DNA from 2 places in the Mesonia sediminis genome. Region 1 is predicted to be linked to the other one. Evidence: riboswitches for the same ligand, from Rfam matches in the RefSeq annotation. Region 1 holds a riboswitch; the other holds the start of a gene.

What was found. Region 1 has a riboswitch for cobalamin ahead of ACFSQ0_RS06570 (TonB-dependent receptor plug domain-containing protein). Riboswitches for the same ligand answer to the same signal wherever they lie in the genome.
Region 2: another riboswitch for cobalamin. It lies ahead of ACFSQ0_RS04875 (ribonucleotide-diphosphate reductase subunit beta); the one in region 1 lies ahead of ACFSQ0_RS06570 (TonB-dependent receptor plug domain-containing protein).

What each region holds. Positions count from the first base shown of each region.
Region 1 is NZ_JBHULZ010000026.1:188,154-203,231, forward strand. It holds gene ACFSQ0_RS06540 (DUF4252 domain-containing protein) at 1-118, opposite strand, end outside; gene ACFSQ0_RS06545 (DUF4252 domain-containing protein) at 120-644, opposite strand; gene ACFSQ0_RS06550 (hypothetical protein) at 651-1,100, opposite strand; gene ACFSQ0_RS06555 (RNA polymerase sigma factor) at 1,084-1,599, opposite strand; gene ACFSQ0_RS06560 (S41 family peptidase) at 1,705-3,111, shown strand; gene ACFSQ0_RS06565 (YncE family protein) at 3,226-4,263, opposite strand; gene ACFSQ0_RS06570 (TonB-dependent receptor plug domain-containing protein) at 4,275-6,104, opposite strand; cobalamin riboswitch at 6,136-6,341, opposite strand; gene ACFSQ0_RS06575 (ABC transporter substrate-binding protein) at 6,406-7,554, shown strand; gene ACFSQ0_RS06580 (iron chelate uptake ABC transporter family permease subunit) at 7,559-8,578, shown strand; gene ACFSQ0_RS06585 (ABC transporter ATP-binding protein) at 8,582-9,364, shown strand; gene rmuC (DNA recombination protein RmuC) at 9,371-10,687, shown strand; gene ACFSQ0_RS06595 (6-phosphogluconate dehydrogenase) at 10,708-11,073, shown strand; gene ACFSQ0_RS06600 (acyl-CoA thioesterase) at 11,088-11,633, shown strand; gene ACFSQ0_RS06605 (DUF423 domain-containing protein) at 11,691-12,068, opposite strand; gene ACFSQ0_RS06610 (SatD family protein) at 12,221-12,829, shown strand; gene ACFSQ0_RS06615 (DUF3307 domain-containing protein) at 12,826-13,551, shown strand; gene guaB (IMP dehydrogenase) at 13,715-15,078, opposite strand, start outside.
Region 2 is NZ_JBHULZ010000023.1:371,102-386,179, forward strand. It holds gene ACFSQ0_RS04855 (ABC-F family ATP-binding cassette domain-containing protein) at 1-264, opposite strand, end outside; gene ACFSQ0_RS04860 (hypothetical protein) at 407-1,828, shown strand; gene ACFSQ0_RS04865 (ribonucleoside-diphosphate reductase subunit alpha) at 1,901-3,547, opposite strand; gene ACFSQ0_RS04870 (acyl-CoA thioesterase) at 3,560-3,952, opposite strand; gene ACFSQ0_RS04875 (ribonucleotide-diphosphate reductase subunit beta) at 3,982-4,956, opposite strand; adenosylcobalamin (AdoCbl) riboswitch at 5,045-5,185, opposite strand; gene fsa (fructose-6-phosphate aldolase) at 5,345-6,001, opposite strand; gene ACFSQ0_RS04885 (SDR family oxidoreductase) at 6,030-6,836, opposite strand; RNA gene ffs (signal recognition particle sRNA small type) at 6,936-7,034, opposite strand; gene ACFSQ0_RS04895 (glutaminyl-peptide cyclotransferase) at 7,122-8,183, shown strand; gene ACFSQ0_RS04900 (hypothetical protein) at 8,210-9,754, shown strand; gene ACFSQ0_RS04905 (HNH endonuclease) at 9,955-10,509, shown strand; gene ACFSQ0_RS04910 (DUF2059 domain-containing protein) at 10,569-11,009, opposite strand; gene ACFSQ0_RS04915 (serine hydroxymethyltransferase) at 11,012-12,286, opposite strand; gene fahA (fumarylacetoacetase) at 12,398-13,678, shown strand; gene ACFSQ0_RS04925 (ankyrin repeat domain-containing protein) at 13,730-14,317, shown strand; gene ACFSQ0_RS04930 (DMT family transporter) at 14,375-15,078, opposite strand, start outside.

The DNA.
Region 1 (15,078 bases):
CGTAGTTCTCATTATTTTGGTGGTTCACAAAATACTTTTGCAAGGTGGGTTCTTGATTACAACCGCTGAATTGTACACCTAAAATCAGTAAAAAGAATATTTGAAAAATTGATTTCATATTATTTGATATTTTTTAATTGTTTAGCCCCAGGAACCTTTAAATCATTGGCTAATTTTGAAACTTGTTTTAAATCTATATCTCCTTGAATGCTCATTACTACGGTAATGGGCTCACCCTCTTCTTGCCCGGTCATAAGCATTAATAATTCACTTACAAAACCCTCCTTGCTTCCTGGTTTAGAATAAAACTTTACTTGCAAACTCTTTTCTTTAAAACGCATAAGCTCTTCTACCTGACTAGATTCAACATAGCTGTTAAAATCGGTATTCATATCGGTACCAATTTCTACATTGTTAGTGGTTAACACTTTAATATCCTTAAGATTTTCAATTAAATCAATATAAGCTTGGGTTTCTTGATCTTGCGTATCTAAGTCTATTTCAGATAGCAGTTTAAACATATTCTGGGTAATCACCATGGCGCTTACCTCTTTCATCGATTCATACTTGGTAAAGTTGGCCTGCCCCCAATTTAGGATAGGGTAAAGACAAAAAGCCAATAGAAATACAATTTTAGTTTTCATAGTTTTTTAATTTTTAATTTTAATAATTTTTTCTGTGGTTGTTGGCAATACTTTAATATAATTTAATTTCATTCGACTAGCTTTGAGCGCTTCAGGCAGCAAAGCCAATAAATCCTTAGAATTTTCGTAGGCCAATTTCTGATTAGCATAAGACACTTTTTCTTTTTGTGGCTGTGGCCAGAAAAAAAAGCCTCCCAGCGCCGTAAAACCAATGATAAGCACCGCTGCTATCTGACGGTAATACCACTTTTTCTCTACCTTAGGTTGCGGTAATGGCTCTATATATTCCTCTTGCCTTGCCGCCTCCTGCCAGCTAAAAATAGGCTTATATTTAATTAAGTGTGGCGCAACCGATTCTTGTTTAAAATATGCTTTCAAAACCGATTCTTCTTCACGGCTTGTTTCGGCTTCTAGATATTTATCAATCAATTCTTCTATCCTATTTTCTAACTCCATATTCATGTTGCTTTAGCATTGCTGTTCTTATTTTTTTTCTAGCACGTGATAAACATACGCGCATAGCCGTAGGCTTTAAACCGCTTATTTTTTCCATTTCATCATAGCTATATTGTTCGACATCGCGCAATTGAATTAAGAGTTGCTCCTGCTCACTTAGATTACTAATAATTTTTTGAACCTGCTTGAGTTCATCTTTTGCCTCTATTTGGCGCTGCAAAGAACTCTGTTGGTTGTCTTCATAGTTGGTATGCACTAGGCGCACTTGATTATTGCGTTTAGCCTTTAATTGATCATAACTATAATTCTTAGTCATGGTCATTGCAAAAGCTTCAGGTGAATGATACTCTTTTAATTTGGTCTTGATTTTCCACAATTTCAAAATCACCTCTTGAGTAGCATCGTGAGCGGCATCCTTTGATATTAATAGGCGTAGCGATAGGCGGTACATTTTATCTTTAACGCCAGTAATAAACTCTAAAAATTCTCTTTCGCTCAAAATACTTTGCTTTGTATAGTTGTAACGATTCGCTATATTTTTTGTTACAAAAATCTATTTGTTTTTAATTTGTAGCTATCTTTAGGCATAAAATTAAAGCTAGCTATGAAAAGAAACCTTTATATCCCTCTATTTTTACTAAGCCTCTTCACAAGTTTAACCAGCTGTTTTTCAGATTTAGACGACGAAGTAATTCCAGCTTCTAGTGAAGAGATAAATGACTTTATTTATAAAGGATTAAATCAATTTTACCTATATAAGCCAGATGTGCCACAATTGGCCAATAATTACTTTAATGATAATGCCAGTTACCGCACATTCTTAGAAGGTGAGGCTAATCCTATCCAATTTTTTGAAAGCTTATTGAGTAATAGAGATCGCTTTAGTTTTATAGTTAGTGACTTTAGAGCATTAGAAAAAAGCTTCAACAATATAAGCCTTACTACGGGTATGGAATTCGGTTTAGTAAGAATCTCTGGCACCAGCCGCGTATTTGGATATGTACGCTATGTTTTACCCAATACTCCCGCTGCCAATAAAGGTGTTGCCCGTGGTATGCTTTTTGACAGGATTAATGGAATTGATTTAAGCGAAAACAATTACCAAGAACTGCTAAACCAAGATAGTTACAGTATTGGCTTGGCAGAGTTAAAACAAGGACAGTTAGAACGTTTAGACCAGCAAATAGAGCTAAACATGATTGAGTATACAGAAAATCCTGTTTTTATAAGTAAAGTAATTAATAGTGGACAAACCCCAGTAGGCTATCTTATGTATAATGGTTTTGTTACCAGCTTTGAAAATGAACTAAATACAGCTTTCGCTGATTTTAAAGCCGCTAATATTCAAGAATTGGTGATTGATTTAAGATATAATCCAGGAGGAAGTATTGAAATGTGTAATGATTTAGCCAGCATGATTACCGGTCAATTTAATCAAGAACTTTTTATTACCCAGCGCTACAATAGCAATTTTGAAGATGTACCGCGTTTTTTCAACAACAAACTTAGTAATGGTGCAAGTATAAACAGTCTTAATTTAAATCAAGTTTATGTACTTACTACTTCCAATTCGGCATCAGCTAGTGAGTTATTAATCAGTGGGTTAAAGCCTTATATCAACGTCATACAAATTGGCGACAGTACCAGAGGAAAGTTTGAAGGCTCAGTTACCTTATACGATTCTGACAACTATTCCAGAAATGGTTCTAATCTTTCTATTAATCACAGTTACGCTATGCAACCTTTAGTATTAAAATCTATCAATAAAAACGGTTTTACCGATTATTTTAATGGTATAGAACCACAGCTTTTTATAGAAGAAGATTTCGGGAACTTAGGCGTTTTAGGAGATGAGCAAGAGCCCCTTTTAAAAGCGGCTTTAGATGATATATCTGGTGTTGGAAAACCGACTCCTATTGTTAGAGAATTTGATGTAAAACATTTGTATAATAGTAACCAAAAATTAAACTATTATAATAAGATGTTTATTGGCGCTCAAGAACTCCCTTAACCAACTTTTTATTGCCTTATTTAAGTAAAATCCCCTTCTTAGCCATAAACTAAAAAGGGGATTTTTATGCATTATAATTTACTTGCAAAAGTTATTTAAGCGAACTGGATATTATTAATCGTTGAACTCAACTCCGTTTGCCCCTATTCCTGTGGTTATACTTTGAATAAGTTCACCTTCTAGGTTGTAAATCATCACATCACTATTTTCGGTAAAACCATTAACATCGGTATAAAAAATATGATCTTCTTCTACGGCAAATCCGTAACCAACACCCCAACTTGCTCCATCTGCATTGGTATCAACCAAGGCGGTTTCGGTCATTATATCGGCATTGGCAGCATTTTTATAGATACTGCTTCCCTGGATGAAATAAATAAAATTATCTTCAACATCAAATTTTGAAACTCCAGTGAAACCATCTGCAAAAGGAATGGTAGTAATTTTTTGTTTTGAATTGATATTAAACTTACTTACCCCTGATTGGTGCAAAACATAAAGAATATCGTCTTCCTCTTCTATAGCCTTGATGTTATCGGGTAAACTTATGGCCTGCTCCACACTAAAGTCTGATACTTTTATTGGTGTTATTTCTTTTCCTGTACCAAAAGAAGCGTTTTGAACAAATAAATAGTTGTCTGTCAGTTCTAATTGCTCTACACTCTTGTTCAATTCTATTTTTCGTAATAAACTAAAATCAGTTAAAGAATAAACTGTAATCGATTGTGAACCGCTGTTGCTTATATACAATACATTATCATCTGCCGCAGCAAATCTTGGTAATTCAATTTCTTCACTTATCGTGGCTACTTTTTCAAAAGTAAATCGGTTAACCACCTCTATTTTATTGCTATTGTTAAGTACTAAAAATGCTAAGTCTTCATTAGTCGTAAAATGATTGAGTACATCACCTAAAGGATTCCCATTATTGGCGTTGGCATAAATACCATTTTCTAAGGTAGCAAAATCGGCACTTAAAAAACTTAAACTAGCAGTTGGCGACCCAAAATTACCTTCGTTTGAAATAATATAGCCCAAGTCGTACTTACCTTGCGGGGTAGATAGACCCGAGTTATCGTCGTCGTTATTACAAGAAATAATAGTTAAACTTACTGCAACTAGCAGTATCCAAGATTTAAAAAAATGTTTCATAAGATTTGTAATTATAAAATTAGATTAAAAAAAATTTCAAAATTTCTTCCTGGCATTGGCTTATAATTAACCACAAAATAATTTTCATTGCTAAGGTTACGCACCCGTGCCCCTAACTCCCAATTTAGAGTATTTGATGAGTTATAACTCAAACTGGCCTGGGCAACAGGATAAGCTTTAAGGGCTGTTTCTTGGCTATTATTGGTTTGGGTATATACTTTACCAGTATAAATTGTTTGAGCAATGAAATTCCAGTTTTTATAAATTAGGTCTAATTTAACGGTCAACTTATGCTTAGGAACATAAATAAGCGTATTCCCTGTTTCTAAATTAGTAGCTTCGGTAAAGGCATAGATACTTTTTATTAGAAATTCAAATTTTTTAAAGGTAGTTTTATAGGCTGCGTTTCCTTCAATCCCTCTCGTGCGCACCTTATTTGTATTTAAAGGTTTCCACACCCCAGCTTCGGCTGGCAACCACCTTATCATATCGCTGATTTTAATGTTATATCCGGTTAAACCGAATTGCCATCTTTTGTGTTTAAAACTATAACTCGCTTCAAATTGTCTTGAGGTCTCTGGTTTCAAATCTAAATTACCAGCACCGGGCCAAAATAAATCGTTAAAAGTAGGTATGCGGTAATTTTTTGAAAAACTAGCTTTTATACTATGATTTCTTTTCAATTGGTATTGAGATCCTATTTGATAAAGTACGGGCATATCAAAATCTTTTGTGTGCTGCAAGCTTACTTGAGCTTGATAGATCAAATTTTTTGAAAGATTTTGTTTAAGAAAAAAATAAGCCTTACTAATATCGCGCGAAGCAGTAGTAATAGCTGTACCTTCTGCCCAATCTTTGCGTAAATTTAAACGAACCTCTGTATACAAGTTTTTATTCGGTTTAAAACCAGTTTGAAGTATACTCACTAAAGATTTGGCGGTGCCGTGATCTTTTAAATTTGGCCGCTCTATGTTTTGAAAATAGGTATACTTTTCTTGTAGGTAGGCACTGCGCGCTTTGGCACTCCATTTACCTTTTACATATTCCCAAGCAAGTTGGCTTTTATAATTCTCATCCTGATATTTGGTTCGGATTTGAGTGGATTCTAAAATAGGGAAATGTCGTTCGCCATTAAATGCAGTTGAATAAAAAGTAAGTTTATGAAAATTATTAAGCTTTACAGAAGCATTGAAATAAAAATTTAAATGATTAAAAGCTGCATTTTCATTTTTGGCATTAGAATTAAAAAACGGATAATCATTTTCAGATTGCACGTAATTACCGCCCACTTGAGCACTAATTTTTTGGTTAGACCATTGATAATCTAAACTTTGGTTAAAAGTGGCAAAACTACCTAAGGAAGAGTTTAAGGAGAGTTGATGGCCTTTTTCAAAATCAAGTTGATTCTGCAGTAAGATACTTCCTCCAATTGCACCCGAGCCTAGTTGCGCCGAACCACCACCAGATCGAACCAAAATATCGGAATATCCATGTGCCGAAAGAGTATTAAAGTCCACCTGCCCCAAAAAGGTAGAATTTACGTTTATACCATTCCATAAAACCGCTGTTTGCTGCGCCGTTGTACCTCGAAAACTAGGTGAAGAAACCATACCTAGGCCATTCTCTTTAAAAAAAATAGGCGTTTCAAAATTCAGAACATCTGTGAGTTGTGGTCGGTATTTCTTTATCTCACTACTTTTGATTTCGACAATATTTTGGCCTACAGATTGGGTTCTAATATTGCTTGCTTTAAGCACAACAGAATCGAGCAATTCTCGCTTTTGCGCGTGAACAGTATGACCAAAAAATAAAAGTAATATTAAAAATAAAAATTGCCTCATAACCTATACTTGCTTATCCCGAGCAAATTGATTTAAAAAATTACTTCTGGCAGGTCTCCTGGCTTGCGTCTTTGTAAAAAACCTTCCCATCATAAAGACAGTGGTATTGAAGAAATATTTACAAAGCGTTATAAAACTAAGCTTACAGTTGCGGGAACAGCTTCCGATTCTAACGGAATTCCCTTTTAATAAAATCGGATTGACATCTCGATTTTAACCAAAATTTGGGCAAATATAAACATTTTTTACACCGAGGTGTGGTTAAAATGAAATAATATTACTTTTGCATAAAGTTCAAACTATGCGTCAATTCTTTTTTTGTGTTTTAATTCTTACAAGCTTATTAAGTTGTAAAAAACAAACTTCCGCTTCAGCTACTCATGCCCCACCGCTTCAAAATAATAACGAAGCTTTAAAATTAAAATATGCCAATGGTTTTGCGGTAAACAAATACGATGATTACACTTTACTATCTGTTAGTCAACCTTGGCCAAAAGCTCAAAAAGTTTTTATTTATGCTATAGCCAAAAATAAAACCAAGATTCCAGATAGTGTAACCTATGATGCTTTCGTACCACGTTCTTTAAATCGGTTAATTGTTACTTCTACTACTCATATTCCGGCACTAGAATCTTTAAAACAATTAGACAAGCTCATCGCTTTTCCTAACTTAAATTATATTTCTTCACATACTGTACGTGAAAAAATAAAAAGAGGCGAAGTTTTAGAAGTAGGAAATAAAAATCAGTTAAATACAGAGCTAGTATTAGCATCACAACCAGACGCGGTTGTGGCTTCGGCTATCAATGCCAACAATAAATCATACAGTACTTTAGAACGCAATGGGATCCCTGTTATTTATAACGGAGACTGGGTAGAAGAAACCCCTCTTGGTAAAGCCGAATGGATTAAGTTTTTTGGCGTTTTATTAAATCAAGAGCAACAAGCCGATTCTATTTTTAACCGTATTGAATCAAATTACCTTAATGCCAAGAAAATAGCTAAAAAAGCTCTTTCAAAACCTTTAGTCATTAGCGGTAGTTTATATAAAGATGTTTGGTATGCCCCCGCGGGAGACTCTTGGCAGGCACAACTAATTCAAGACGCTAACGCCAATTACGTTTATAAAAAAACCACAGGAAACGGAAGCCTTTCTCTGGCGCTAGAAGAAGTTTTGGCAAAGGCACAAGAAGCCGATATTTGGATTTCCCCAGGTAGTTTTACAAGCTACAATGCTTTGATTGAAAGCAATCAACATTACAGTCAGTTTAGCGCGTATCAGAATAAAGAAGTATACAGTATTGCTTTAACCACTGGAGAAACAGGTGGAGTGCTGTTTTATGAACTGGGCCCCAACCGACCCGATTTAATATTAAAAGATTTGATTAAAATATTTCATCCCAATTTGGTCGATTATGACCTTACATTTTTTAAGCCTTTAAATCCATAATATTGTGCAAAAACCTAAACGCTTGCTTTTTTTGGGTATTCTACTCGTCATAATTTTCTTCCTGATCAACATTAGTTTTGGTTCAGCCGCTATTCCTTTTGAAGAGGTACTCAAAATTCTTTCCTTTCAAGCCGAAGATTCTGTCGAGAAATACATCGTACTTTCTTATCGCCTTCCAAAGGCAATTACAGCAATTTTAGTAGGATCTGGTCTAGCTTTAAGCGGATTGTTGATGCAAACCCTATTTAGAAATCCACTGGCCGGGCCTTATGTATTGGGATTAAGCAGTGGCGCCAGCTTGGGAGTAGCTTTGGTTATATTGGGAAGCCAATTTCTGGGTGGTTTATTAACCATAAATTTATTTAACAACACGAGTATTATCATTGCGAGTAGTTTAGGAAGCTTTTTGGTTTTATTGGCTGTATTAGTAGTAGCCAGGCGGGTACGAGATACCATGGCTATTTTAATAATTGGTCTTATGTTTGCGAGTTTTACTGCAGCGGCGGTTAGTATTCTTTCTTATTTTAGCGACGCCGAAAAACTGCAACAATATATTTTTTGGTCATTTGGAAGTTTAGGAGATTTAACCTGGGAAGAGGTAATTTGGCTTGCTTCTAGTTGGTTCATAGGACTATCGCTTTCCTTACTTACCATTAAACCATTAAACGCCTTATTATTGGGCGAAGCCTATGCTCAAAGTGTGGGTACACAGATTAAAAAAAATAGGATTTTAGTTATTTTAGCAACAAGTATTTTAGCAGGTTCAATCACTGCATTTGCCGGGCCCATTGCATTTATTGGCTTGGCAGTACCCCATCTCGCAAGACTTATCATAAAACAAAGTAATCACGCATTTTTATTTCCTGCCTGTATAATTCTAGGAAGTTTGCTAATGCTAATAAGTGACTTAATAGCACAAATGCCCAGTTTTCAATTTACCTTACCCATTAATGCAGTAACTTCGCTTTTTGGAGCTCCTGTAGTAATATGGCTATTGGTACGAAAAAAGAAAATGAGTTTTTAAGTTATGAGCAAGCCGATTTTACACACAACAAACCTTAGTATTGGCTACCACCAAGAATGTATCGCACAAGTAGATGATTTAAACATCAACAAAGGTGAGCTAGTAGCTATTATCGGTAAAAACGGAGCGGGGAAATCTACTCTACTAAAAACGCTGTCTGGAAACTTATCTCCTCAATCAGGAAAGGTAAGTATTAATAATACCCCTGTTTGCCAATTATCTGCTCTAGAAATAGCTAAGAAAATTGCCATTGTATTAACCAAAACCGATTTTTCAACCCATCTGAGTGTTCAAGAACTAGTGGCTTTAGGAAGACAGCCCTATACCAACTGGTTAGGGATCCTTACAAACCGAGACAAAAAAAAAGTTATTGAAGCGCTTAATTTGCTCGACATAGCCCATAAAAAGCGTGCTTCGTGTTCTAATTTAAGCGATGGCCAACTGCAAAAGGCTATGCTTGCCCGGGCGATTGCTCAAGACACGCCGCTCATTATTTTAGACGAACCTACCTCCCATCTTGATTTATATCATAAGGTATTTGTTTTAAAAACGTTGCGTTTTTTAAGTAAAAAAACCAATAAAGCAATTGTATTTGCCTCGCATGAGATTGATCTAGCCCTACAATTGTGCGATAAAATTATTCTGGTACATCAAGCCAACGTCAAACAATACGAAACCCATCAAGTTATAGAGAGCAATATTTTAAATCAAATGTTCCCTTCAGAACTTATTTATTTTGACAAGAACAGTAAAAGCTTTAAAATTAAGGATGCTATCATTAAATAATGTACTATGAGTAATGAAATTATTATTATCATTTTCGCTTTAAGCGGATTTTTTTTAGGTGCTTTAATTCTATTCATACTGTATAATCAAATCAGTAAAAGGCAAATAAAAAATTTGGTGAAACAACACCAAACCCAACTTGAAAATCAAGAGATCAATTACAAGAACAGAATAGACAAATATGAAGAGCAAATTATTGATCTGCAGGCCGATTGCAAGAAGGCTGAGAAGGAATTATTTGAAACCAAATCAGACCTGCGCCAGAGTCTTTTTATGGAGCAAAGTTTACAGCAAAAATTAAATACTCAAAAAACAGAACTAACTGATTTACAAGCAAAATTTAAAACCGATTTTGAAAACTTAGCGCAAAAAATTCTAGAGCAAAAATCTGAAAAGTTTACCAAACAAAATCATGATCAAATCAATCAATTGCTCAACCCACTACAAGAAAAAATCAAGAGCTTTGAGAGTAAAGTTGACCAAAGTAATCTAAATGCGGCCAAACAATATACTGCGCTAGAAAAGCAACTGCAGTTTTTAAATCAGCAAAATATAAGGATAAGCGAAGAGGCTACAAATCTAACGCAAGCCCTTAAAGGGAATTCTAAAATGCAAGGTAATTGGGGAGAAATGATTTTAGAACGAGTATTAGAGCGAAGCGGCTTGCAAAAAAACAGTGAATATTTCGTGCAGCAGCATTTTACCACAGATGACGGCAAGCGCTACTTCCCCGATGTGATAATTGCTTTACCAGGGGAAAAGAAAATGGTAGTTGACTCAAAAGTTTCGCTTACCGCCTATGAAACCTATTGCAATACTCAAGAAGAATCTGAAAAAAAAGCTGCACTTAAACAACACCTGCTGTCTGTTGAAAAACACATTTCAAGCTTAAGCGGTAAAAATTACCAAAAGCTATACCCAGAACAAAGTCCAGATTTTGTTTTATTGTTTATCCCTATAGAAGCCGCATTTGCTTTGGCGAGTCAAGAAAATCCGCAACTATACAGTCAAGCCTTTGATAAAAATATCATTCTTGTTACGCCTACTACTCTATTAGCTGTACTGAGAACTATTGATAGTATGTGGCAAAACGAAAAGCAGCAACAAAACGCAATTGAAATAGCTACCCGGGCGGGAGCCTTATATGACTCGTTTCATTTACTAATTGAAGAGTTAGATAAATTAGGCCAACAGATAACTACAGTACAAAGAACTTACGATCGAGGGATGAAAAAATTAACAGGAAAAGGTAATTTGATTTCAAAGGTCGAAAAACTTAAAAAATTAGGGGCCAAAGCCAATAAACAATTAGAAAAACAGTAACTTTCGTTAAATTCAAACTTATGAAGAAAACATTAAGTATTGTACTTTTAGTTATTAGTGTTTTAGCTGTAGCCTACTATGCTTTTATTTATTTTGTGCCTTATAGCGAAGGTACACGAGCGGGTGAACTCATAAAATTCAGTAATCGTGGAGTGATCATAAAAACTTGGGAAGGTGAAATAAGTCAAGGCATAAGCGGAGCTCAGATATTTCAGTTTTCGGTTTTAGATCAAAATACAGAAGTAATTCAACAACTTAAAGATTACCAAGGAGAATATGTAAAACTCACCTATATAGAAAGATTTGGTACTTTTGTATTTTGGGGAGATACCAAATATTTTGTAACTAAAGTTGAACGCTCATCTTCCCCCCATTTTAGACGTTAATTCAGTAACTAAATATGCAAACAAGATATAAAACAATTAAAGAGTCTCAAGTTACCTTTTCAGAACTTATGCTCCCTTCTCACTCCAATTTTAATAACAAAATACATGGAGGCTATATTTTAAATTTATTAGACCAAATTGCGTTTGCTTGTGCCTCAAAGCACAGCGAGGCATACTGCGTGACGGCAAGTGTAGATAAGGTAAATTTTCTAAACCCAATTGAAATTGGTGAGTTGGTCACCATGCGTGCTTCTATTAATTACGTAGGTAGAAGTTCAATGGTTATTGGTATTCGCGTTGAAGCTGAAAATATTAAAACCCAACAGAAAAAACATTGCAATTCATCCTACTTTACTATGGTAGCTAAAGATGAAGCTGGTCAAAGCGTTGAAGTTCCTGGATTAAGATTAAATACTGAAAACGATTTGCGCCGTTTTGCGCGCGCAGTACAGCGCCGAAAAACAAAATCTGAACATAAAGAAAGCTTTAGTGAACAGCACTTTTCTAGTACTCCTTACTTAGAATTATTGAAAGAAGAAAAGGTTCAAATAGCACTTTAAACAAAGGTTGTAACCATTATTAAAGGCTTATAGTGCCGTTTTTAATTGGGTTAGAACTTATAAAAGATATTCTAATCCCAACAAAACCCACCCTACTATTAGAAACAATCCTCCTAAAGGGGTAATTGGACCTAAAAATTTTTTAGGCTTCTGTTTATACCCCAAGTATATTAAACCATAAATACTTCCTGAAAAAAGTAGAATACCTACTGCGAAACAACAAACCAGAGCGATACTAAATCGATCTTCCCACGACAAACTGGTACCGCACCATAGTAGTGCTAGTGCGTGAAACATTTGATACCGAATTGCCGTTTCTAAACTACGAAGCTGGTCTACATTTAGTTTACGTTGAAGTATATGAGCTCCAAAAGCTCCCAATAGTACTGCTATACCACCCATAATGGCAGCAAAACTAATTACAATATCCTGCATATTTTTTTAAACAAAGCTATTCTTTTTTTATTATAAATTACGGTATTTTTAGATTTCTGATGTATAGCTCTAATTCTTAAGATATCGTATTTAAATATGATAATTATAAATATCAATAAATTTAACGATATTTGAATATAAAAATTTAAACTATGGTAGCCATACTAACAGGCGATATTATAAATTCTCAGGATCTAAAAGACCCTCAGCTTTTTATAGCCGGTCTCAGTTCTATATTTACTCGTTTAAATTTAACCTATGAGTTGTTTGGCGGAGATAGTTTTCAAATTGAATTAGATCAACCCGAAAATAGTTTTGCAATAGCGCTGCAGATAAAAGCACACTTAATTGAGATAGGTCAAATTCAAACTCGCATTGCTATAGGAGTAGGCGAAATTACTTTTCAAGGCGATAGCTTGCTAACCCGACAAGGAAGTGCTTATTTGCGTTCTGGTAGATTACTCGACAAGATTAAAAATTCTAAACAAAATCTTGCAATTCGCACGGGAAACGAAAAATTTGATGCAGAAATTAATATAGGTTTTAAACTTTGCGAAATACCCGTATCACAATGGACAAAAAACACGGCCGAGATCGTGAGCCTTCTTTACACTTATCCTGATTTAAACCAAGAGCAATTGGGCAAGAAAATAGGCATAAAGCAAAATACAGTGAGCGAGCGTATTAAGCGTTCACATTGGGGCGTTCTAAAAGAATTTGATACTTTATTTAAAGAAAAAGTAAAGGCTTTAAACCTATGATTTTACTATTTATAAAATTATTACTGGCTCATCTTTTAGGTGATTTTTTACTACAACCTGATGCCTGGGTAGCCAGCAAGGAAAAGAAAAAAATAAAATCGGGTAAATTTTATCTGCACCTGGCGGTACATACTGGTTTGTCTTTACTTTTCCTGGCACATTGGCGTTATTGGTATGTGATTTTACTAGTGGTTTTAAGCCATGGGTTAATCGACCTATTAAAATTATATCTACAGAAAAAACACAATCGGCGCTTTTGGTTTTTTACCGATCAAGCATTACATTTTGTGTCTATATTTCTAGTTTCATTACTTTACGGATATCAACATGATATTTTTAATTGGGAAGATTTTATTTTGCCTGATGTGCTATGGTTATATGGTACGGGCCTATTTTTTCTTAGTTTCCCGTGTGCATTTGCCATTAAAACGGCATTGGCCTATTACACACCTAAAACGGAGGTAAAAAAAGATGAAAGCTTACATAAAGCCGGTTTATATATTGGTATGCTCGAAAGGATTTTGGTCTTTTTGTTTGTTATTACGCAACACTGGGAAGGCATAGGGTTTTTGCTTGCGGCAAAATCAATTTTCAGATTTAGTGATCTTACGAAAGCTAAAGACCGTAAATTAACTGAATATATACTTATAGGCACTTTATTAAGCTACGGGATAGCTATACTAATGGGCCTCCTATGCAATTTTTTAGCTTTTCAACTTTAAAAGTAATTTTGTATTAGGGATTGAACGGCATGTTTGAGCTCTTGTTTTTAAGAAAAAACAAAGCGAGTAGTGAAAGCCCGGCCTGTTTTAAAGTAAAACAGGAATACCCAAAAAAAACCCCAGTATTTAAAAACTAGGGTTATTGTCTTTCTGTAAATATTGATTAGCGCGAATAGTTTGGCGCTTCTTTGGTTATGGTCACATCATGCGGATGACTTTCAAAAACACCGGCCGATGTGATTTTTACAAATTTACCTTCTTCTTTTAAGGTGTTAATATTTTTTGCACCACAATATCCCATACCTGCGCGAAGACCTCCAATAAATTGGTTCATACTTTCAACCAACTCACCTTTATAAGGTACTCTACCTACAATGCCTTCTGGTACTAATTTTTTTATATCGTCTTCAACATCTTGAAAATATCTATCTTTTGATCCTTTTTGCATGGCTTCTACAGAGCCCATGCCGCGGTAAGATTTATATTTTCTTCCTTCATAAATAATTGTTTCTCCTGGTGATTCTTTTGTACCGGCTAAAAGTGAACCTAGCATAACGCAGTCTGCTCCTGCTGCAATAGCCTTAGGGATATCCCCTGTATAACGTATCCCGCCATCTGCAATTACCGGTATACCAGACCCTTTAATGGCTTGTGCTACTTCTAAAACTGCTGAAAATTGTGGAAAACCTACTCCTGCTACAACTCGAGTTGTACAAATAGATCCGGGTCCGATACCTACCTTAATTCCGTCTGCACCAGCCTCTACCAAATATTTAGCAGCACTAGCGGTTGCAATATTTCCTACTACAACGTCTAAATTAGGGAATTTGGACTTTACTTGTTTTAAAACCTCAACCACTCCTTTTGTATGTCCGTGGGCCGTGTCAATAATTACCGCATCTACACCGGCATTTACCAAAGCTTCTGCACGATCTACAGCATCGGGTGTAACCCCTATGGCAGCTGCAACACGTAACCTCCCGTATTTATCTTTATTGGCAATTGGTTTTTGGGTTAATTTTGTGATATCTCTAAAGGTGATTAAGCCAGCTAATTTATTTTGCTGATTTACTACAGGTAATTTTTCTATTTTATTTTGTTGTAATATTTCCTCGGCATCCTCTAGCGAAGTACCCTCTGCAACTGTTACTAGATTTTCACTAGTCATCACCTCCTTTATGGGACGATCAAGGTTTTTCTCGAATCTTAAATCTCGGTTGGTAACTATTCCTATAAGTTCGTTAGCCTCATTCACTATAGGAATACCACCAATACTATGCTCACGCATTTGATTTTTTGCATCGCGAACGGTAGCCCAAAGTGGTAAAGTTACGGGGTCTATAATCATTCCGCTTTCTGCGCGTTTTACCTTTCTAACTTTTAGTGCTTGCTGCTCAATGGTCATATTTTTATGCAATACACCAATACCGCCTTCACGAGCCATGGCTATGGCCATTTGTGACTCGGTTACGGTATCCATCGCAGCGGAAGCGATAGGTACATTTACCTGAATATTTTTAGAAAAAT
Region 2 (15,078 bases), on a different contig from region 1:
TCCTCGTAAAACTGTTTCTAAAACCGAGTATTCATCAAACAAATTATGATTTTGTTCTAAAACAGACATTCTCTTACCTGGTTCTAAGTGAACATGGCCCGAGGTAGGTTCTGTTTTTCCAGAAAGTATTTTTAAAAAAGTAGATTTTCCCGCTCCATTTGCGCCAATGATTCCGTAACAGTTTCCTTGGGTAAAAGCGGTATTCACTTCATCGAATAATACACGCTTACCAAACTGAACCGATAGATTAGATACTGATAACATAATGATTGTAAAATTTTTGCAAAAGTAGGTAAATAAAGCTAGGAAAAGAAAAATTAACTTTTAAGTTTTGTATTTAACGTCAGCTTAACAAAGCACTTTTAACGAAGACATTATATTTGAAGGCTGAGTTAGTATGTAAATTATGGGGCATTATTTTTATCGCATTTTGTTAGTGGCTATATTAGTTGCTAGTTGTCAAGACAATACAAAAACAAATGAGATTACGGGTAGTTTTTTGGGTGGTGAAATTGTAAACCCGAATCAAGATTTTCTGACCCTTGAGCGCGAAGGAGAGCTTATTGATACAATCTTTCTAGATAAGAGAAATCGCTTTAAGTATGTTTTTAAGGATAATGATTTAGGCCTATTTACCATTCGGCATCAGCCTGAAAGTCAAATTTTATTTGTTGAAGAAAATGATAGCATCTTACTTAGATTAAATACCCTTGAGTTTGATGAGTCTTTGATGTACTCGGGCAAAGGAGCTGAAAAGAATAATTTATTGATGGAAATGTTCTTGCAAAATGAACAAAATAATGATCTTATTTTATCTTACTATAAAATTAGTCCGCAAGAATTTTTAAAAAAAACAGATTCTATACACCAAGAACGCTTAGCTAAATTGAATACGCTAAATGAGGTTCATGAGTTCTCTGATGCTTTTCTCAATATTGCAAAAAAAGGAATTGATTATGAATATTATGATTTGCGTGAACGCTACGCATTTTTAATAAATAAATACTTCACAGAATTTAGAAAAAAAATACCTCAAGACTTCTTTGATTACAGAAAACAGGTGAACTTTAATGATGAAGATTTAACGAGTCATTACATTTACCAACGATTTCTTGATAATTATTTAAAAAACAGATCTTTAGAATATTGTATTACGCACAACTTAGGGAGACCTTGTTTTAGTTTAAGTAATGTAGAAAATTTAGAGAGAAGACTTAAGCTTGCCGATTCGCTTTTTAAGAATGACAATTTAAGGAAACACTTTATTAAAAAATTTGCGAAAAACCAGATTATATTTTCTGAAAATGACAAGCAAATAAGTGGCACGCTTAGCTTGGTTGAAACCTTAGGATTTTCTGATGATTTAATCAATCAGCTCAAGGCACTGGGTAAGGTTCATCGCTCTTTTTTCATCGGTGAAAACATAAAAGACAAAGAACTTGTTACGCCTAAAAATCAAAACAAAAGCTACCAAGAAATTGTAAAAAGAAATAGTATTATATTTTACTGGTCCGTTTATTCTTCAAACCATCATAAGGAATTACATCATAGAATAAATGAGCTAAGAAATAAGTATCCTGAAATTGATTTTATAGGAGTTAATATAGACGCAACTGAGCCAAAAATTTGGAAAAAAACCTTGAGTAACTTTGATTACAATCAAGATTTTGAATACCAAATCAAAGAACTAAAGTGCGATAAAAGCTTATACAATAACTACCTTAATAAAATACTATTTGTGAATAAAAAGGGTGAAATTGTAAGAGGTGACATTCAGATAAGTGATCCGGATTTTGAAAATTATGTTTTAGAATTTTTAAACCTATAATTTTATTTGAAAAAATTAACGAACCCCAAACGTGAAGGTCTTTAGAATCTCCCGTTTAAGGTTCGCTTTGTTTTACCCCTCACAACTAGCACAATTCACAAGATTACCTACAAATTCTTTAGAAACACTTTGGCTTCTTTGGTAATACAAGGTTTTAACACCTAATTTCCAGGCCTCAATAATCAATTTATTTACTTCTTTAATAGGTAAGCTCGCTGGAATGTTAATATTTAAACTTTGGGCTTGATCAATAAACTTTTGCCGAATTGAGGCTTGCTGTATAATTTCTAACTGACTAATTTCTTTAAAGGTTTTAAAAACAGCTTTCTCGTGTGTAGTTAATTTGTTTAGATGTTGCACGCTGCCGTGGTTTAACATTATGCTCCTCCACACGTCTTCATTATCAATACCTTTTTTTGCTAGTAATGTCTTTAAATAGCGGTTTTTACGCATAAAGTTTCCTTTTGATAAACCAGCTTTATAATAATTACTGCTATAAGGTTCTATACCTGGAGAAACCTGTCCTAAAATGGCCGATGAGGAAGTAGTTGGGGCAATTGCCAATAAAGTTGTATTGCGCAATCCGTAACCTTTTAGTAGTTCTGGTTCTCCAAAAAAAGCAGCCAACTTTTGTGAAGCTGCTTTGGCTTGCTTGCTAATATGCTCAAAAATTTTGTAATTCATTTGCTTAGCCTCTAAGCTTTCAAAAGCGATATTGTTTTTTTGTAAATAAGAATGCCAACCCATTGCTCCTAAGCCTAACGCACGGTGCCTCTTAGCGAAATTGTGAGCAGCCTTTAGGTAATAGTTCTCTTTAGTTTTTGCTATAAATTCTTCTAAAACAGCATCTAAAAAAAATACAGCTAATTCTATGGTATTTGTATTTTTCCACTCATCATAACATTCTAAATTTAAAGAGGAAAGGCAACAGATAAAAGATTCTTCAGGCGTACTAGGTAGCATAATTTCAGAGCATAGATTACTAGCATTTATTGAATAGTTTTTATCTTTATATACCTGAGGCTTGCTTCTATTTACGTTATCTGTAAAAAAGAGATATGGCAAACCTTTTTGCTGTCTAGACGCTAACACCTTAGCCCATATTTCTCTTTTTTGCATATCTCCGTCAATCATTTCTTGCATCCAATAATCGGGAACACAAACGCCATAAAATAAATTTTGCAGTGGATTACCGATATCTTTTATTTGCAAAAATTCGAGAATATCGGGGTGGTCTACGTCTAGATACGCCGCAAAGGCTCCTCTTCTTACCCCACCTTGCGAAATGGTATCCATGGCCGTATCAAATAGCTTCATAAAAGAAACAGCACCACTACTTCTTCCATTATCAGTTACAGTGCTACCTCTACCTCGAAGTGAACCAAAATAACCAGAAGTACCACCTCCTATTTTAGTTTGCATAATCACTTCTCCCAATTTATGGGTAATCCCTTCAATATTATCTGGTATATGCACATTAAAACAAGAAATAGGCAAACCACGCTCAGTACCCATATTGGCCCAAATTGGGGAGCTCAGACTCATCCAGCCCTTCTCTATTATGTTGATAAATTCTTCTTTTAATTCAGGTTTTTGTAATCGATTGGACGCAGCTGAAGCTACACGTTCTATAGCACCAGATACCGTTTCTCCTTTTAGTAAATAGCCTCTATTTAATATTTGCTCACTTTCCTTGTTAAGCCACCATATATTGTTCATGTTTTTAATCATTTAATCCAGTATAGGAGTTGGTTTTTTATTTTCATCTATGGCCACTAAAGTAAACAGGCCTTCTATTGATTTTTTTCGTGTGTTTTCTTCATACATCTCTTCTTGATAGATGGTAACGTTTACTTTTATACTCGTTCGGCCCACGCGAACAACTTCCCCGATAAGCTCAATAATAGTATCGGCAGGAATAGGTTCTTTAAAATCTATTTGACTAGAAGAAATGGTCACCATTTTTTTTCGACTAAATCGCGTAGCGGTTATAAAAGCAACTTCATCCATCAAATGCATGGCAGTACCTCCAAAAAGCGTATCATAATGATTGGTAGTATTAGGAAAAACTACTTTAAACAGTTGCGTTCTTGATTTACAAATGCGTTCTTTTAAATTTTTCATCTATTTTTCTTTACGGATTTGAGTATTGTTTAAAATAAATCTAATGCGCTAATGCTCTTATCGTGCTTGGTATAATCTACCGGTCGCTTTGCAAAGAAATCATCTAATGAATTTGCAAATATCTCTTCTTCAAACCATTGCATGGGGAGATATTCTTGTGCGGTAATATTAAAAATGGGGTTTATTCCTATTTTTTTAAGGCTATCGTCTGTCCTAAATTTCATGAAATTTAGTAAATCTGATTGGTTTAAATGCGCTACTGCACCTTCTGCAAAAATCCAGTCGAGAATTTCTGCTTCGACTTCAATAGATTTTTTAACAATAACAGTAATTTCTTGTTTGGTTTCTTCCGTAAAGAAATCGGGAAACTCTTCTTTGATCTTGTTGATAATAAATATTCCCGCATTGGCATGAATTTGTTCGTCTATAGAAGTCCATGCGATGATATTACTCACATTTTTCATTAAGCCTCTAAATCGTGTAAAAGAGAGAATGATTGCGAACTGACTAAATAAGGAAACATTTTCTATTAAAATGGCAAATAAGATTAAGGAGAAAAGGTATTTCTTATTGTCATTTTCTTGTGTAAATTGAAGTGCCTGAGATAGATATTCAAACCGTTTTTTGATAACAGGAACATCCATTAGCTCTTCAAAGGCTTGATTATAGCCTAAAACCGACAACAAACGCGAGTAGGCTTCTGAATGTCTAAATTCACATTCGGCAAAAGTACTCCCCAAGCCATTAAATTCTGGTTTGGGTAAATGATGATACAAATCTCCCCAAAATGATTTTACCGCCACTTCAATTTGAGCAATGGCCAGTAAACTCTTTTTTAAAACTTGTTTTTCATTTAAGGTAAGTTGAGCCTGAAAGTCTTGTACGTCTGCGGTGAAATCTACCTCGTTGTGCACCCAAAACGATTTGTTAATCGCCTCTGTAAATTCTATTACTTCTGGGTATTCAAATGGTTTGTAATTTACTCTTTTGTCAAAAATGCTCATTGTGTATATTTATTTTAAGTGAAACAAAAACACAAAAAACAAAATATACGTTATCTGCTTTAGGCTGAATTACCTTGAAACAAAAGACAACGGAATTTGCTTTTTATGCGAAAACAAATCCTCTTTGAAGAAGTTAGGTAATCTGACTTGACAGGTTTAATCCTGCTTACAGTTGCGCAACAGTTCGTGATTTTCACACGATTCCCCTAATGTACTTGAGTTAAAAAAACTTCGCTCTTCTTCAATTTAGATGCCCAAAAGTAAACAAGATATCTCAGCTTGGCTAAAAAACTTTTTAACCGGTGTTAATAAGTTTTTTAAATGATTATAGTGCAAAAAAAAAATCAGCCAAAATTTGACTGATTTTTTATTCGCTTTTGAAAAAATTTTACTGGTTACCTTTTTTGTAATCTGCCAAAAACTTTTCTAATCCAATATCGGTTAAGGGGTGTTTAAGGAGTCCTTCTATAGAAGAAAGCGGTCCTGTCATAACATCGGCACCAATTTTTGCACAATCAATAACGTGCATAGTATGCCTTACCGATGCTGCTAGAATTTCGGTTTCAAATGCGTAGTTATCATATATTTGTCTTATTTCGGCTATCAAATTGAGTCCGTCTGTTGAGATATCATCTAATCTGCCTATAAACGGCGAAACATAGGTTGCACCTGCTTTTGCGGCAAGTAACGCTTGACCAGCCGAAAAAACAAGCGTACAATTGGTTTTAATTCCTTTTTGACTAAAATAACGTATAGCCTTAATGCCGTCTTTAATCATAGGAACTTTCACCACAATTTGATCATGTAATGCGGCTAGTTCTTCCCCCTCTTTAATTATATTATCATAGTCCGTAGCAATAACTTCTGCGCTTACATCTCCTGTTACAATTTCACAGATAGCTTGGTAATGCTTTTTAATGTTATCTTCTCCTGTAATACCTTCTTTAGCCATTAAAGAAGGATTGGTAGTAACCCCATCAAGAACGCCTAAGTCCTGAGCTTCTTTTATTTGATCTAAGTTTGCTGTGTCTATAAAAAATTTCATGCTGTGTTGTTTTTAAATTTTTACAAATTTACATTTTATAATGTTTCATCAACATTTTTTCATACCATTTGTCTGGTAAAATATGTTTGAGAGCAATGCTAAATTTCTGCAGCCAATCTCCTACCTTATAGTGTATCGTAGGATTCTTTTCTTGCATAACAGCATAAACCTTTTTCGCCATAAGGATGGGGTCTTGACCTTTATCTACGTGTTCGTCCATCAAGGCTAAGGTTTCCTTATACTTTTTTTCATAGGGCGAGCCAGCAATTACTGGCGCGTGGTATCTGCCTGCAGCAATATTGGTAGCAAAATCACCTGGTGCAATATTGGTCATTTTAATATTAAAAGTTTTTAGCTCCATACGGTAGGCCTCGGTAGTCAGTTCAAGCGCTCCCTTTGTGGCTGAATAAATCCCCCGAAAGGGTAAACCCATATATCCTGCAATTGAGGTTATGTTGATAATAAAACCACTTTGTTTAGAACGCATATGCGGTAAAACGGCTTTAATCACCTGTAAAGCTCCAAAATAATTAGTATCGAATACTTTTTTTATCTCGTGATCTGGTGTTTCTTCTAAAGGACCCGTAATTCCCATTCCTGCATTATTAATCAAATAATCTATTTGACCCTCTTTTTTGATTAGCTCTTGAACTGCTAATGCTATACTTTCTGGTTGGGTAACATCGAGTTTTAAAAATTTAATGCCATCGATTTCATTTTCTTTAGGATTACGACTCGTTCCGTAAACGAGGTAACCTTTCTCCACCAGAAACATACCTATAGATTTTCCTATTCCTGAAGACGCTCCTGTAATCAATACAACTTGCTTGCTCATATTTAAAATAATAGAGCGCAAATATCTACTTTTTTAAGAGAAAAATTAAAGATTTAGAGTAAAATAAAAAGAAGATAGGCTTTGACCAATGTCATGAAAAAATGGCAAGCTACCCACATCACACCGCTACGACCGTTTACCTTTGCTGCGTTCCCGCCCTGGAGGATTCAACAGGAGCTGGTTGTGTGGGACTTGCCGCTGCAAATATACAAGGTTTATCTATTTTCGCAAGGATTTTTTTAATAGATTTGACTAAATTCGCTAACAAATTTAAAGCAAAATCTCGTGAAAACATTTAAAAACCTGACATTCATTTTATTAGCCACAAGCCTATTTTCTTGTTCGAGTTCAAAAAAAGAAGAAATAGCTAAAATGAGTATTCAAGTTAAAGCTAAAAACGACTTATTACAACGTGATAGCCCAGTTAAATTCACCCTCAATAATCCTACAGACACTAGTTTTGACAGTATACAGCTTTACTATGCAAATAAATATTTAGGTTCATCAAAAACCAATCAAATAGCTGCTAAACTAGTAGCTCCATTAGGAAAAAATCAGCTTAAAGCTGAAATATATTCAGCTGGCGAAAAATATACTATTGCACAAGAAATTGTGCTACATAACAACAAGCCTCCAAAGATTTATACCTATAAAATTAAAAACAAATATCCGCACGATAACTTAGCATTTACTCAAGGATTAGAGTTTTTTAAGGACACTCTTTACGAAGGAACTGGTCGCAATGGATTCTCAAGTTTACGTAAAGTAGATTACAAAACGGGAAAGGTGTTAAAAAAGATCGAGTTAGATAAGCGTTATTTTGGCGAAGGTATAAGCATATTAAACGATAAAGTATACCAGCTTACTTGGCACGCTGGCCAAGGGTTTATTTATGATGTAAATCAACTCAAAAAACTAGGCACATTTAAATATGGTACCAGTAAAGAAGGTTGGGGACTTTGCAACGATGGTGAAAATTTTTACAAAAGCGATGGTACTGCAAAAATATGGAAGTTAGACGGTAAAACACTTGAAGAACTTAGTTACATACAACCGGTAACGCACAAAAGTTTAAGCACGCGATTAAACGAATTAGAATGGGTAGACGGAAAAATATATGCCAACACTTGGCAGAAAGATGGTATTGCCATTATTAATCCGGAAAATGGAGCTATTGAAGGCTTAATTGACTTACGCGGATTGAAAAAAGAAAATGGAAATGCAGCACAATTAAATAATGAAGATTTAGTTTTAAATGGTATAGCCTTTAACAAAAAGTCAAATACACTGTTTGTCACGGGTAAACATTGGGATACTCTTTTTGAAATTGAAATTGAAGAAAGGTAATTAAAATTAATTTAAACATAGCAGGGATGAAAAAGGTATATGGGATTTTATTGTTTTTAAGCTTGATTTTTTGGAGTTCGTGTAGAAAAGATTTTGACACCCTACCAAGCTCGGGAAATTTAAGTTTCTCTAAAGATACCGTTTACCTAGACACTGTTTTTACTCAAACCGCTTCTAGCACCTACAGGTTAACGGTTTACAATCGGTCAAAAGAAGATATTCATATTCCCGAAATAAAATTAGCACAAGGTGAAGCCTCTAAATACAGACTTAACGTAGATGGCCTACCGGGTAAGAAGTTTAGCAATATTCCTATTTATGCCAAAGACAGTATTTTTGTTTTTATTGAAACCACTGCAGCCATAAAAGATTTTACCAATAGTGCCACCCAATTTTTATATACCGATGAACTGATTTTTTCGGGTACCGAGAAAGAGCAAAGTGTAGAACTGGTAACCCTAATTCAAGATGCACACTTCCTATATCCCGAGAAATTCGCCGATGGCAGTACAGAAACACTATCATTCGGTTTTGACGATGAAGGAAATGAAATATTAATTTCTGGCTTTTTATTAGACGATACAGAGTTAAATTTCACCAATGAGAAGCCTTATGTAATTTACGGATATGCTGCCGTACCACCTCAAAAAACATTACATATTGATGCTGGCGCCAGGTTACATTTTCATCAACAAAGCGGAATTTTAGTTAGCAATCAAGCTTCGCTACAAGCCAAAGGTTTATTAAGTACCGATCTTGAAAAAATGGAAAATGAAATCATTATGGAAGGAAACCGCCTTGAACCCGAATTTAGTGAAGTACCAGGACAATGGGGGGCGTTGTGGTTTACCCAAGGAAGCACAAATAATTTAATAGAACATACTACCATTAAAAATGCCAGCGTAGGAATACGTGTAGATGGAAATGATGGATCTAACACACCCACTCTAAAGGTGAACAACACCCAAATCTATAATGTATCTAATATTGGTTTATTGGCTAGAACGGGCTATGTTACAGCAGAAAATTTAGTTATAAATAATTGTGGGCAAATGGCTTTAAATTTAAGCCTTGGCGGAAATTACCAATTCAACAATTGTACTTTTGCCAATTATTGGCGACAAGGGTTTCGGCAATTTCCTGCGGTTTTTATAGAAAATGTCCTTGAAACACCCAATCAGTTATTTTTGGCTCCCTTAGAAAAAGCAGATTTCACCAATTGTATTATTTATGGCAATGAAAGCCGAGAACTATTATTTAATGCTCATCCCGATGCTGATTTTAATTTTAAATTTGAGAACACCTTAATTAAATTCAGAGATTTCCAAAATAAGTATACCGATGACCCTATGTACAATTTTACCGATTCAAATTTGTACACTCAAATTAAACTAAACGAAGATCCCGACTTTAAAGACTCTACTTTAAATAAATTGCAAATTGGAGAGGAATCTGCAGCAAATGGGTTAGCCAACCCCGTTACTTCAAGCAATATAGATATTTTGGGAATGCAAAGAGATGGCAACTTACCCGACAGTGGAGCTTATGAAAGTAGTTCTTTCACTGATTAACTCGAGGCTTTAACAGACCTTGGGCAATAAAAAAAGATTAAAAATTTAAAATTAGCTATTATTAAGTTAAAGTTTCTTAACATTACTTGTAGAAACGCACTTTGTTTTAAATTTGAGAATAGTTACCCGTTATAGTTAGAAATCTAAACTAACTTAAGTTCAATTATTTACAAATTTAGTAAGACTCGAAAATCATGGCTATGATTAGAAATTTAAAAAACGAAACGTGGAAAGTAATTCGATTCGACGAAAAAATATCAGAGAAAGAGAAATATAAAATCTCTAATTATGGTCGAATTTTAAATTGTAAAGGGCCTGAAGAAATATTGGTTAAGAAATATTTTATCAATGGCTACCAAAACTTACCTGTAGTTCAAAAAAGCAATGGCAAAAAGACCAGTCGCTATGTTCACAAGTTAGTCGCACAACATTTTCTCAATAAAACAGAAGAGGATCGATATGTAATTCATATCGATTACGACAAAAAAAACAATCATGTAGACAACTTAAAATGGGCTACGAAAGAAGAAAAGGAACGTCATCAATTCACCAACCCCGAATTTAAAAATATTAAGCGAAAAATACCCTCTCACGCTAAACTAACAGAATCTAAAGTAAAATTAATCAAGCGAAAAATTAATGATCCTAATAGAAGGACTCGTATGAAAATGATTGCTAAACAGTTTGGAATTTCTGAAATGCAATTGTACAGAATAAAAAACGGTGAAAACTGGGGATCTGTAACAGAATATTAAAAAAGAGGCTGTTCGTCACGAAACAGCCTCTTTTTGGTTTTTAAAAAATTCAATTAAGCCTAATCCTCATTTTCAACGGGTTGTTCAACCATATACTTTTGCATCAAAGGGTATAGTTTATTTACTCCCATCTGTTGACCAATAGCTTGCGATTCCATCATAATTTCAGAGGTCTTCCCTAAAATTCTTTTACCAGCAGGAGTTTCATAAAAGGCGAGTAACTTCTTTAAATCGGCTTCTGTACAATGCTCTTTATACACCGCAATAACATCGGTGTACATTGCGTCGAACATATTTTTCACTTCGGCTTTAAAGGCATCTCTATTACTTTCAGGAATATTGACAATTATTTGCGATAGTGCATTTTCTATCATATTGCCGCTTTGAGCCTCTATTAATTTACGAAGTCCTGAATCGATTGACTCTTGGGCTTGTATCTTAGATGCAGGCAAGGTTAATAAAAGCAGTAGAAATACTTGAAATAAAGTTGATTTTTTCATAATTACATTTTAAACAACGGCTTCCCGCTCATCATTTCCTTAATTTTCTCTTTGGTTTCTTGAATTACCGCCTCATTTTCAATGTTTGAAATTACTTGATCTATAAATGTCACCACCTGAGGCATATCTTCTTCCTTCAATCCTCTGGTTGTAATCGCCGGTGTACCGACGCGAATTCCAGAAGTAACAAACGGTGATTGTGTATCAAAAGGAACCATATTTTTGTTCACTGTAATCTCAGCCTTTACCAATGTTTCTTCGGCTTGTTTTCCTGTTACGCCTTTATTCCGTAAATCAATAAGCATCATGTGATTATCTGTACCTCCAGAAATAACATCATATCCTTTTTCTACAAAAGCATCGGCCATAGCCTTAGCATTCTTTTTAACCTGAACCATATAATGCAAAAACTCATCAGAAAGAGCCTCTTTAAAGGCTACTGCTTTGGCTGCAATAATATGTTCTAAAGGTCCGCCTTGATTTCCTGGAAACACACCACTGTTTAAAAGAGAAGACATCATTCTGGGTTTACCACTTTTCAATTTTAAACCAAAGGGATTTTCAAAATCTTTCCCCATTAAAATCATGCCACCTCTTGGTCCGCGTAAGGTTTTATGCGTAGTTGTGGTAACAATATGACAATGAGGTAAGGGATCCTGAATTAAGCCTTTAGCTATTAATCCGGCTGGATGAGCCATATCGGCCAATAGAATGGCTCCTACTTCATCGGCTATTGCTCTAAATTTTTTATAGTCAATTTCTCTACTATAAGCTGAGGCCCCTGCTATGATTAGCTTAGGCTTCTCTTTATGCGCCATTTCTTTAACATGCTCATAGTTTATTAGCCCCGTTTCTTTTTCAACTCCATAAAAAACAGGGTTATAAAGTTTTCCCGAAAAATTTACAGGCGAACCGTGTGTTAAATGTCCTCCGTGTGATAAGTCAAATCCTAAAATTGTATCTCCGGGTTTTAAACAAACAGAGAAAACAGCAGTATTTGCTTGTGAACCTGAGTGGGGTTGAACATTAACATATTCTGCATTAAACAATTCTTTAGCTCTATTAATGGCTAATTGTTCTACCTCGTCTACCACTTCACACCCTCCATAATAGCGTTTCCCAGGATAGCCTTCTGCATATTTATTAGTAAGCACAGATCCTGCGGCGGCTAACACATCTTTACTTACAAAGTTTTCACTTGCAATTAGCTCTAAACCATTTAATTGTCTTTCTTCCTCACGTTGAATAAGATCAAAAATCTCTTTATCTTTATACATGACTTTATATTTCGTTAAAAATTTTACCAAAAATAAGAAATTCATTCGGTTAATACAGGGAAAATAATATATTTGAATAGCTTTATTTTAACAATCTTAGAATTAAAAAAAATGCATATAACAGCAAATGATCCAAAAAGAAAAACTTGGCTAGAGGTGCCGGAAAATTCTGATTTCCCTATCCAAAACATCCCTTTTGGGGTATTTCTTACGCGAGATGATATTATTACCATAGGAACACGAATTGGTAACTATGCAATAGACTTAGGAGCACTACATCAATTGGGTTATTTCAAGGGTATTCCCTTAACGGATGATATCTTTTTACAAGATACACTTAATGATTTTATCGCTGATGGTAGAAAAACATGGCGAACAGTACGCAACCGCATTGCTGATATTTTTGATATTAATAATACGACATTAAAAAATAATGAAGAACATCAGCGTGTGATCCTTTTTACAATGGATGAAGTTGAAATGCAACTTCCTGTTCAAATTGGAGATTATACCGATTTTTACTCTAGCGAGGAACACGCACGCAATGTTGGTGAAATGTTTCGTGGAAAAGAAAATGCTATGGTGCCCAATTGGTATCACATGCCTATTGCTTATCATGGTAGAAGCTCGTCTATAATCCCAAGTGGTATTGCCATTAATAGACCATTAGGGCAAAAAATGCCAAAAGGAGCTAAAACCCCAATTTTTGGTCCAACACGTGCTTTAGATTTTGAACTTGAAATGGCCTTCATTACAACAGATGCCAATAATATTGGTGAATCTATACCTGCGCATGAAGCAGAAGATCACATTTTTGGAATGGTACTTTTTAATGATTGGAGTGCGAGAGACATTCAACGTTGGGAATATGTACCCTTAGGTCCATTTTTAGGCAAAAATTTTGCAAGTACTATTTCTCCCTGGATCGTCACCTTAGATGCACTTGAACCTTTTAGAACAGAAGGACCCAAGAAAAATTCAGAGTATAAACTTTTAGATTACTTGAAAACCGAAGGAAAAAAAACCTTTGATATCAAATTAGAGGTTTCTATTCAACCAGAAAATGATGAACCTACTTTAGTTAGCAAATCAAATTTTAAATATTTATATTGGAATATGAGTGAGCAATTGGCGCATCACACCATTAACGGATGCCCCCTTAACAGTGGAGACATGTTAGCTAGTGGCACTATTTCCGGGTCAAGAGAAGGTACATTTGGTTCTATGCTAGAATTAAGTAAAAATGGTGAAAACCCGATTAAATTGAGTAATGGAAGTGATCGCAAATTTATTCAAGACAATGATACAGTGATATTAAAAGGATTTTGTGAAAACAAAGATGTTAGAATAGGTTTTGGCGAATGTAGTACCAAAATTTTGCCTCATTTATAATATAATCAACACAGGGCTTGCTAATTAGCAGGCTATTTCTGCTTAAATAATATGCAATCCATTTTTATAGCTGCAAAAAATAATAATACCCTGAAAATTAAAAAGCTGACCGAACGGAATAGCTCAATAAACTTGAGAAATGAGCAGCAACAAACTCCGTTAATGGTGGCAACCTATAATAATAATATTGAGGCTGCTAAACTTTTGATAAAGCCAGGTGCCGATGTAAATGCACAAGATAATCGGCTAGAAACTCCTATTTTACACGCTGGTGCTGCTGGTTATTATGAAATTTTAAATGCGTGCTTAGGAACCGACAACGTGAATTTTTTAAAGCTAAACCGTTATGGTGGTACGGCTTTAATCCCTGCCTGTGAAAGAGGACATGTAAAAATTGTGAAACGGTTACTTAAAATAGAAAACTTCCCTGTAGACCATATCAACAACCTAGGATGGACGGCCCTTTTGGTGACGGTTATTTTGGGTGATGGAACACAAAAATACATTGATATAGTACAGATGCTCATTGAGGCAGGTTGTAATATTTATATCGCCGATAAAGATGGAGTAACAGCATTAGAACACGCGCAAAAATCGGGATTTACAGAGATGGTTAATCTACTAAAAGCAAACGGTTAATATTTCCGTTTATAGCAATAGCTGTAGTGAAAATAAATAAGATGTTCTTTTATTGCTTTACCGAACTGTTACAATAGGTTTTTTCTTTTTCTCTCGAATCAGATATATTCCTATTAATATTAAAATAGCACCCAACAGGTAATAAAAATTGAATTGTTCACCATCAATAACTCCCCAAATAACCGCCACAATAGGAAGCAAATAGGAAACCGTACTAGCAAAAACAGCCGAAGTATCTTGAATTAGCTTATAAAATAGAATAATACCTATAGCCGTACCAAAAATACTCAAGAAGCTTAAGTATCCTAAGGCTTCTAATGCTTCAGAAGAGAACGATACATTAAAAAAATCGGTAAACAATAAGATTATTAATGAAGGGATCATCCAGAAGGTAAAAACACTGCTGGATACTTGTATTGATTTTACGTGTTGTAATTTTAATTTGATGATTAAAGCCGATAAAGCATAGGAGGCAGACGCAAAAACCATAAGCAAGGTAAAACCAATTTGACTTTCTTGGGTACTTACTTCTGAAAAATATAATAAAGTAGCTGCCCCCAAAAAGCCAATAAATGCTCCCATTACCTGGGTTGGTTTACTTTTTATTCTAAATATTAAGAAGCCTAACATTAGAACAAAAATTGGTTCTAAACTATTTATTATTCCAGCCAGAGAACTACTTACCTTAGTTTGCGCAATAGGGAATAAAAACATGGGTAAGAAATTGCCAAAAAAACCTGCAAGAATTACCCATAAAAGAT